Regions from separate parts of the Lysinibacillus sp. A1 genome, predicted to be linked through region 2. Evidence: riboswitches for the same ligand, from Rfam matches in the RefSeq annotation. Region 2 holds a riboswitch; the other holds the start of a gene.
What was found. A riboswitch is a leader RNA that binds a small molecule or an ion and turns the genes downstream of it on or off. The one in region 2 is predicted to bind cobalamin.
Positions count from the first base shown of each region.

Region 1 (4,435 bases), on a different contig from region 2:
CCTTCAAAGGTATAATGCCTATGGCGAAGAGGTTTCAGAGGTATGGGTCAATGACGGCTACAAAAAAACAATTGAGGAGACATATAATACGGGGATTGTTGGCTATGTGCATAAAGATATTCCCCAACTAGGTCACAAAGGGAATTATGTCTATAGTTTTGCACAAGGTTATTTACTGTCACATGCAGAGCCCGGTTTTTATTGCCCTGTGACGTTAACGATGGCCACTGCCTATTTATTAGACCATTATGCAGAGGAAGAAGTTAAGCAGCGCTTCTTACCGCATGTTTGTGCAACAGGCGATATGGAGCTATATGAGGGAGCGACTTTTTTAACAGAGCGACAAGGAGGCTCGGATGTTGGTGCGAATGTAGTAGAAGCAAAACTTGTGGAGAATGAATACCGCCTCTATGGTGAAAAGTATTTTGCCTCCAATGCAGGGATGTGTGGGGTTGCAATGGTATTGGCACGAATAGAGGGTGCACAAGCAGGCTCTAAAGGATTAACCCTATTTGCAGTTCCATGGCGAAATGAAGATGGATCGGCTAACCATCTTCGTATTCGACGACTAAAAGATAAATTAGGTGTGAAAGCCGTTCCATCTGGTGAGGTTGAGTTTGATGGAGCACTCGCGTATGTAGTTGGTGATCAAAATAAAGGGATTTATTATATGCTGGAGGCGCTTAATTTATCAAGAATTTGTAATGCTGTGGCATCCATTGGTATTATGCGCCGTGGCTTCTTAGAGGCGAAGCACTATGTGTCAAATCGATATGCCTTTGGTAAACCTTTAACACAGTATCCTATGATCCAGGATACATTAGGTAAATATGCCGCTAAGCTGCATGTAGAAGTAGCCACGATTTTTGATCTTATTCAATTATACGATAAAGTGACAAGTGGTCAGGGAACAGAACAAGACATCATCATGAACCGTTTATATATTGCCATTATGAAAAAGGAAACGGCAGAGCAAGCGGTCCATTATGCAAGTGAAGCAATTGAGCTACATGGAGGGAATGGCTATATTGAGGACTTTGTAACACCACGCTTACTGAGAGATGCGCAAGTGTTGACGGTATGGGAGGGTACGTCTAATATACTAGCTTTGGAGCTTATTCGCTTAGTGGATAAATACAGGGCACATGAATTGTTTATTCAAGAGATGGGCGCGCGATTAGAAGTTTTAACAGACCATTCATTAGTGAAAATCGTTCAAGAGCAATTAACTAAACTATCGGCAACCTTACAAATTTTTAGTACTCTCGATGAAGCGACAAAAACGTTTGAAGCAAAGGATGTTGCCAAAAAAATGGCTCAATTATATGAAAGTGTCGTAGCCGTTGAGTGGGCACAAAAATTTGGTGGGAAATATGACAAACTAGCGGATGTTTATTTAGAGCAAACTTGGTCATTACGAACGATTGGTGCTCCGATGAAAACCGTACAGTATTTTGCTGAAATCGTCTAATAACCTTTGGAGTCGCCTTGATATAGAGGCGACTTTTTTTAATTTCATGTATAATAAAATCAACTGAATAGTATAAAGGTTCTTTACTTATGTAAAGTGAAAAGGGAAATCGGTGTAATTCCGATGCGGTCCCGCCACTGTAAGTGTGAGTTTTTTCAAATGATGCCACTGAAGATTTCGGGAAGGCTTGAAAAAACGTAATGCACAAGCCAGGAGACCTGCCTTTATAGCATAGACATGACAGCCTACGAGGATAGGATGGTGGATTTTGTATCAGTTTTTTGGTGCGATTTTGACCCCTCATCATTCGAAGATGAGGGGTCTTATTTTGATGGAACAATATTTCTAACACCTGAACGCACAAATCAACGAAGGAGGATTCACATGAAGAAATTTTGGAAAATAGGGGTATCGGCATTTTTAACGATAGGGTTGCTAGCAGCTTGTGGACAAGAGGCACAAAAAGACAATTCCACACCTACAAAAGAACAAACACAACAAGAAACATCTAAGGCGGAAGAAGCAACATTCCCTATGACTATAACGGATGCTATTGGGAAGGATATTACACTAGAGGCTCCTCCTGAGAAAATAGTGTCACTTATTCCAAGTAATACAGAAATATTGTTTGGCCTAGGTTTAAAGGATGAAATAGTAGGGGTTACAGACAACGACGATTATCCACCAGAGGTAGCTGAAAAAGAAAAAGTTGGTGGCATGGAGTACAATATTGAACAAATTATTGCCTTAAAGCCAGATATCGTTTTTGCTCATGAATCTAGCATGTCTCTTTCGGAATCAGCTATAGCACAGCTAGAATCGGCGGACGTGAAAGTATTTGTTGTAAAAAATGCCCAAGATTTTAATGAAACCTATACAACGATTGAACAGCTTGGGCGTGCTACAGGGAAATTACCAGAAGCCGAAAAAATCATTGCTGACATGAAGGCGAAAGTGGAAGAGGTTCAGGGGAAAGTGAAAGACGTTGAACCTAAGAACGTTTTTGTAGAAGCCTCTGATGAACCTAATATTTATACAGCTGGACAAGGCACATTTATGAACGCAATGCTGGAGATGATCCATGCAAAAAATGTAGCAGCAGACGGTGATAATTGGTATGAAATTGGTGCAGAACAAATTATCACAAAAAATCCAGATGTCATCGTGGTGACATATAGTTATGTACCTGATATTTTAACAAAAATACCAAAGCGTGCTGGTTTCGATACAATAAATGCAGTGAAAAATAATGCTATTGTGCAAGTAGATGAAAGCACAACAAGCCGTCAGGGACCACGTTTAGCGGATGGCCTTGAGGAATTAGCAAAAGCTATCTACCCTGAGGTATTTAAGTGAAAAAAGTAGCAACAGCCTATGTATTAACATGTACGCTTCTTATCATTAGCATCTGGTGTGGCGTCGCTATAGGCTCTGTTCATATTCCGATAGAAGTGTTGTGGAATCAGTCAGTTGATGAAACAGCTGCCAATATCTTTTGGAAAATTCGCCTGCCCCGTGTGCTTTTAGCGGGGCTAGTAGGAGCTTCTCTCGCCATTGCGGGAGCGGCTTTCCAAGGCTTGCTCAAAAATCCATTAGCAGATCCATATACATTAGGTATTTCATCTGGTGCTTCTGTCGGCGCAGTCATGACAATCTTTTTTAGTATTTCTATGCCTGTTGTAGGCTTGTATGCCTTACCTACCTTTAGCATGATAGGCGCAATCATTACAATGGTGATAGTGATGAGCTTTGCTAGAGTAGTGGACCGTTCTTTAAAGATGGAAACACTGATTTTAACAGGTGTTATCTTTAGTTCATTTTTAGGATCGTTAATCTCGTTAATGATTGCTTTATCGGGAGAGGAACTGCGCCAAGTAATCGGCTGGCTACTCGGTTCTGTTTCTATGCGTGGCTGGCCGTATGTTCAAATGATTATCCCATTTGTCATTGTTGGTTCCCTTATGCTGTGGACACAGAGACGTGAGCTTAATGTTTTGTTATATGGGGAAGAAAGAGCGAAGCATTTAGGTGTCAATGTAAAGCGAAGTAAGTATTTGATTTTAGTAGGTGGCTCCATGCTAACTGGAGCAGCAGTTGCTGTTTCAGGCACAATTGGCTTTGTAGGGTTAGTTGTACCACATATGACAAGAATGATTTGGGGTTCTGATCACCGTCATTTACTTCCATTATCATTTTTTAATGGGGCAACATTACTTATTATTTGTGATTTAGTTGCAAGAACCATCATCTTGCCAAGGGAACTGCCCATTGGTGTCATTACTGCATTTATTGGAGCGCCTGTTTTTTCCTATATTTTTTATAAGCAACGAAGAGGCAAGGGGGTACGGGCGTGATTGTTGTTGAACATCTATCAGGTGGTTATGAAGACGTACCGATCGTCAATGATATAAGCTTTACAGTTGGAAAAGGAAAGATTCTTGGCATTTTAGGGCCAAATGGTAGTGGGAAATCAACATTATTAAAGGTAATGAGTGGTATTCTACCAGCAGTTGAGGGCACGATTTCTATTGATGGAAAAAGCATTCTTTCCTACAATGCCCGTGCTTTAGCAAAAAAAATGGCTGTTTTACCACAGCTCCATGCGAACGCTTTCTCAAACAGTGTAAGAGAGGCTATTTCGCTTGGACGTTATCCACATCAAACAGGCTTTTTTTCAAGTTGGTCTGAGCAAGATGAACAAGCAGTTCAACATGCAATGCTGCAAACAGGCATAAAACGTTATGAGCATACACCGATGGAATTCTTATCGGGTGGTGAACAGCAAAGAGTTTTTGTTGCACAGGCTCTTGCTCAAACTGCGGAAATTTTACTGCTAGATGAGCCGACAAATCATTTAGACATTGCCCATCAGCGGCAAATTTTAGATATGGTGCGGAAGGAAGCTGTGGAGTGTGGTTTAACGGTAGTGATGGTATTACATGATATGAATTTAGCCTCTCTCTA
Region 1 is NZ_JSZM01000017.1:83,285-87,719, forward strand. It holds gene PI85_RS15005 (acyl-CoA dehydrogenase family protein) at 1-1,471, shown strand, start outside; cobalamin riboswitch at 1,531-1,712, shown strand; gene PI85_RS15010 (ABC transporter substrate-binding protein) at 1,856-2,827, shown strand; gene PI85_RS15015 (iron ABC transporter permease) at 2,824-3,825, shown strand; gene PI85_RS15020 (adenosylcobinamide amidohydrolase) at 3,822-4,435, shown strand, end outside.
Region 1: it holds a riboswitch for cobalamin, as region 2 does, so the genes downstream of both, PI85_RS15010 (ABC transporter substrate-binding protein) here and mmgD (citrate synthase) in region 2, are expected to answer to the same signal.

Region 2 (4,435 bases):
TCATCTTCGTAGTGATCTGCTGTAATGTCACCATAAATAAGACCAATAGCTGTAATGTATTGAAGGCAGTGATCACGATCAGCAGGATTGTGAAGTGGCCCTTCTTTATCGATAATTCGTATGGCTGATTCATGCGTCGTAATGTCAATGCGGTCAATTTCAGCTAGGCGATTCTTTACTTCAGGATGTAAATGAACAGCACATTCTGCAGCCGTTTGAGCATGAAATTCTGCAGGGTAAGACACTTTAAAGAGGACATTTTCCATAACATAAGATGCAAGTGGTCTCGCAAGCTTTAATTCTTCCTTATTAAAGAGCACATCTTGGAATCCCCAGCCTGGTGCAGACAATGCAGTTGCATAGCCCATTTCCCCCTTCACAGCCATCATTGCTAGTTGTACGGCCCTGCTTGTAGCATCGCCAGCAGCCCATGATTTTCTAGAGCCTGTATTAGGAGCATGTCGATAGGTTCTTAAACTTGAATTATCAATCCAAGCATTTGATAAGGCATTGACAATTTCTTGATGAGTGCCACCTAAAGCCTTTGTTACTACAGCTGTTGTCGCTATTTTGACAAATAAGACGTGATCTAAGCCAACACGATTTAAGCTATTTTCGAGTGCAAGTATTCCTTGTATTTCATGAGCTTGAATCATCATTTCTAAAACGTCTTTTATTTGGAGAGGCTCTTGCCCTTCTGCAACACGTACACGACTCAAATAATCGGCTACAGCTAAAATGCCACCTAGATTATCAGAAGGATGCCCCCATTCTGCCGCCAACCATGTATCGTTATAATCCAACCAACGGATCATACAACCGATATTAAAGGCACCTTTTACTGGATCAAGGACATAGGATGTTCCTGGAATACGAGTACCATTTGGAACGACTGTACCTGGTACTACAGGACCTAGAAGTTTTGTACATTCAGGATATTGTAAAGCTAAAATGCCACAACCTAACGTATCCAATAAAACATATCGAGCCGTTTCGTAAGCTTCTTCGCTCGTAATCTTTGTGTTTAATACATAATCCGCAATATCAATAAGAAGCTGGTCTGTCATCGTTTTTTCATTCGTTTTAATCATCTATATCTTCCTTTCAAGGTATGCATTTGATATACTAGTATGCTGATGGGCATTGGTCAGAATGTCCATCAGCTCTGTGGCGAGTTGTTAAAACTTGATTATACCGACAATTCTTCAAGGTTATGACGCTCGCCTATATAATGAACACGAGGTCTAAATAATCGATTATTGTCATGTTGTTCGATCACATGTGCACATAAACCGATCGTTCGAGAGCCAAAGAAAATAGGCGTATATAATTCAATTGGTAGGCCCAGCATGTAATACACTGGCGCAGCGTAATAATCTAAATTTGGATACAAGCCTTTTTCCTCCACCATCACTTTTTCACCAGCTTCACACATGTGATATAAGCGGTCATCACCTTGCTCCAAGCATAATTTATACAAAGCTTCTTTCATGATCTGCGCTCTTGGGTCCATTTTTTTCATATAGACCCGATGGCCAAAGCCCATTATTTTATCTTTATTTTTGAGCTTGTTTTTCAGCATCGCTTCAAAGCCTTCCACAGTCTTAGCTTCAAGCAGCATATACATGACTGCCTCGTTCGCCCCACCATGCAAATTTCCTTTCAATGATGCGACAGCACCAGTTAGAGCACCATACAGATCGGATTGTGTGGAGGCAATAACACGAGCAGCAAAAGTCGAATTCGGCATTTCATGTTCACTATATAAAACAAGTGATTGGTCAAAAATTTCTTCTTCTAATGGTGTTGGTTTTCTTCCAGTAATCATGTAATAAAAATTAGCACTATATGAAAGCTCACTATCCGGTTCTACTACCTCTTGACCATTTAATACACGGTAGCTATTTGCAACGATATTGGGCATTCCACCTAAAAGTCGATATGCTCGTGTTACATTCCTTTCAGTCGATCGATCATTGATGTGCTGATCATACCCTGCTAACGCTGAAATTCCAGTTCTAAGGCCGTCCATAGCATGTGTCCCATTTGGTAATAAGTTAAAAATTTGAACAAGCTCTTGTGGAACGTGATAGTTTTCTTTCAATTTATCCCGTAAGTCAGCTTGTTGCTCCGTAGTTGGTAGGTTTCCGTGCAATAATAAATGGACAATATCTAAATAGGAATATCGCTGAGATAGTTCAATCAAATCGTAGCCCCGTATAACAATTTGGCTTTCTACTACGTCTAAGAAAGACAGTTTTGTTTCCGCAGCAATAACTCCATCAAGACCTGGTGAATACGTTAACTCCATGGATTACAACCCCTTTGTTTAATCATTCTTGTAAGCGTTACCATTCAAACTCGAAAGAACAACAAAAAAACAACTTCTACCCCTTTAGAAGTTGTTAATCTACAAAAGTATGACAGAACAAAAAACAGTGAACTTACATCCATTCACACTCATCATACAGTAGCTAACACCTCCCTATCCTCGTAGGTCAATTGATGCTTATTTAGCGGCAGGTCTCCTGACTTATCATCAACATTCCTATAACACCTTCCCGTTTTGAAGAACAAAACAGTGGTCTCGTTATGGAACTCCTACATACAGTTGCGGGACAGTGTTGGACTCACACCAACTTCCCTTTTAATCAAATGGAATCAAATCCATTTGAACCACCAAAATTTAGCATATTCAATTTGTCTTTTTACCTTAACATAGAGGTTTCCAAACAATCAATATAGGTAAAATTCAGAAAAGACTGATTATAAAAAGCTATTTTTCATTTTTGACGAACTATTCTGCATATTTAAGCATTATTTCGCTCAAAAAAAGATTGTTAATCAATCCCAATGGAGCTATATTTATGAAGTCTGCTTTAAAAAAGCGATTTGTTTTGCATTACGATGAAACGAGGAGTGACGGGATGGGCTATATAACAGAATTAAGAAAGCTTATCGGTAATAGACCGATTATAAACGTTGGTTCGACAGTTCTTGTTGTTAAATGATGATAAGAAAATACTCTTTCAACATCGTTCAGATACATTGGATTGGGGATTACCTGGCGGCTCAATGGAAATAAACGAAACATTAGAGCAGGTTGCTGCGCGTGAACTTTATGAGGAAACTGGACTCGTGGCTAAAGAGTTTGAGTTTATCGGTGTTTTTACAGGACCTGATTATTACTACTGTTATCCGAATGGCGATGAAATCTATACAGTCATTCACCTTTATAGAGCTAAACATGTAAGGGGTGTATTGGAAATGAAAGATGGTGAGAGCTTAAGCCTCACCTATTTCAGTAAGGAAGAACTTCCGAATAATATGGAACAGAGGACGGTCGCTCTCTTAAACAACCTAGAGGGTAAAATATGGGGGTTCGAAAGCTCCTTTACGAAGCTTTCCAAATAACAATGTAAGAATTTTAATAAGGATTTTATTCGCAAAGGTATTTCAGATACTAGTATTCTTGTGAATTCTTTCGCGAGGGTGAGTGGGTAAAATCGCGTTGCATAGCTCAAGTGATGCGGAATGCTTAAATGGTTTACCTTTCATACTTTCCTCTACTAGCTGACCATTTTGCATGACAAGGATGCGATCTGAAATAAAGCGTGTAGCCTGTAGGTCATGAGAGATGAAAATGTAGGCAAGTTGCAAATCCTTTTGTAGTGTCTGTAGTAATTGAATGATATGTTTTTGCAAAATCATATCTAAACTACTAATGGCTTCATCTAAAACTATTAATTTTGGATGTAAGGCAAGCGCTCTTGCAATGTTAACACGCTGTTGTTGTCCCCCACTTAGCTGGGAAGGATACTTTTCAGCAATAGATTTTTCTAACTCTACATGATCAAGTAATTCCTTTACCTTATAATGTCTCTCAGCTGAGCTATAATGCTCGAAATTTAGGTATGGTTCCTCTAAAATTTGAAAAATGTTGTGCTTTGGATTTAATGAATGATAGCTATTTTGAAAGACTGCTTGTAAATCTCTCCGTATCATTTTTTTCTGTTGGCTAGTGGCATCATAAAGATTAACCCCTTGAAATAGAAGCTCACCGGCTGTTGGCCTTTCCATCCCTAATATAATTCGGCCCAATGTGCTTTTTCCTGAGCCACTTTGTCCAACAATCCCTAAGCATTCCCCCTCCTGAAGTGAAAATGATACTTTCTGTAATACAGGAGTTTCCTGTCTTCGCTTGAATATGAACGGTCTATGTGCATAGTTCTTCTCAATATTTCTCACTTCTAGTAGCTTCAATCTTTTCACCTCTAAAACATAATTCGGGATTGTAATAGTTTCTTTGTATAAGGATGCTGAGGGGCATCAAAAAAATCATAGACATTCGCTTGTTCAATTACTTTCCCCTTATACATCACGGCTACATCATCAGCAAGTTCAGCGATAACGCCTAAATCATGTGTCACAAGAA
Region 2 is NZ_JSZM01000035.1:74,533-78,967, forward strand. It holds gene PI85_RS21135 (bifunctional 2-methylcitrate dehydratase/aconitate hydratase) at 1-1,091, opposite strand, end outside; gene mmgD (citrate synthase) at 1,190-2,311, opposite strand; cobalamin riboswitch at 2,501-2,696, opposite strand; partial or broken gene PI85_RS21145 (NUDIX hydrolase) at 2,928-3,414, shown strand; gene PI85_RS21150 (ABC transporter ATP-binding protein) at 3,457-4,272, opposite strand; gene PI85_RS21155 (ABC transporter ATP-binding protein) at 4,275-4,435, opposite strand, start outside.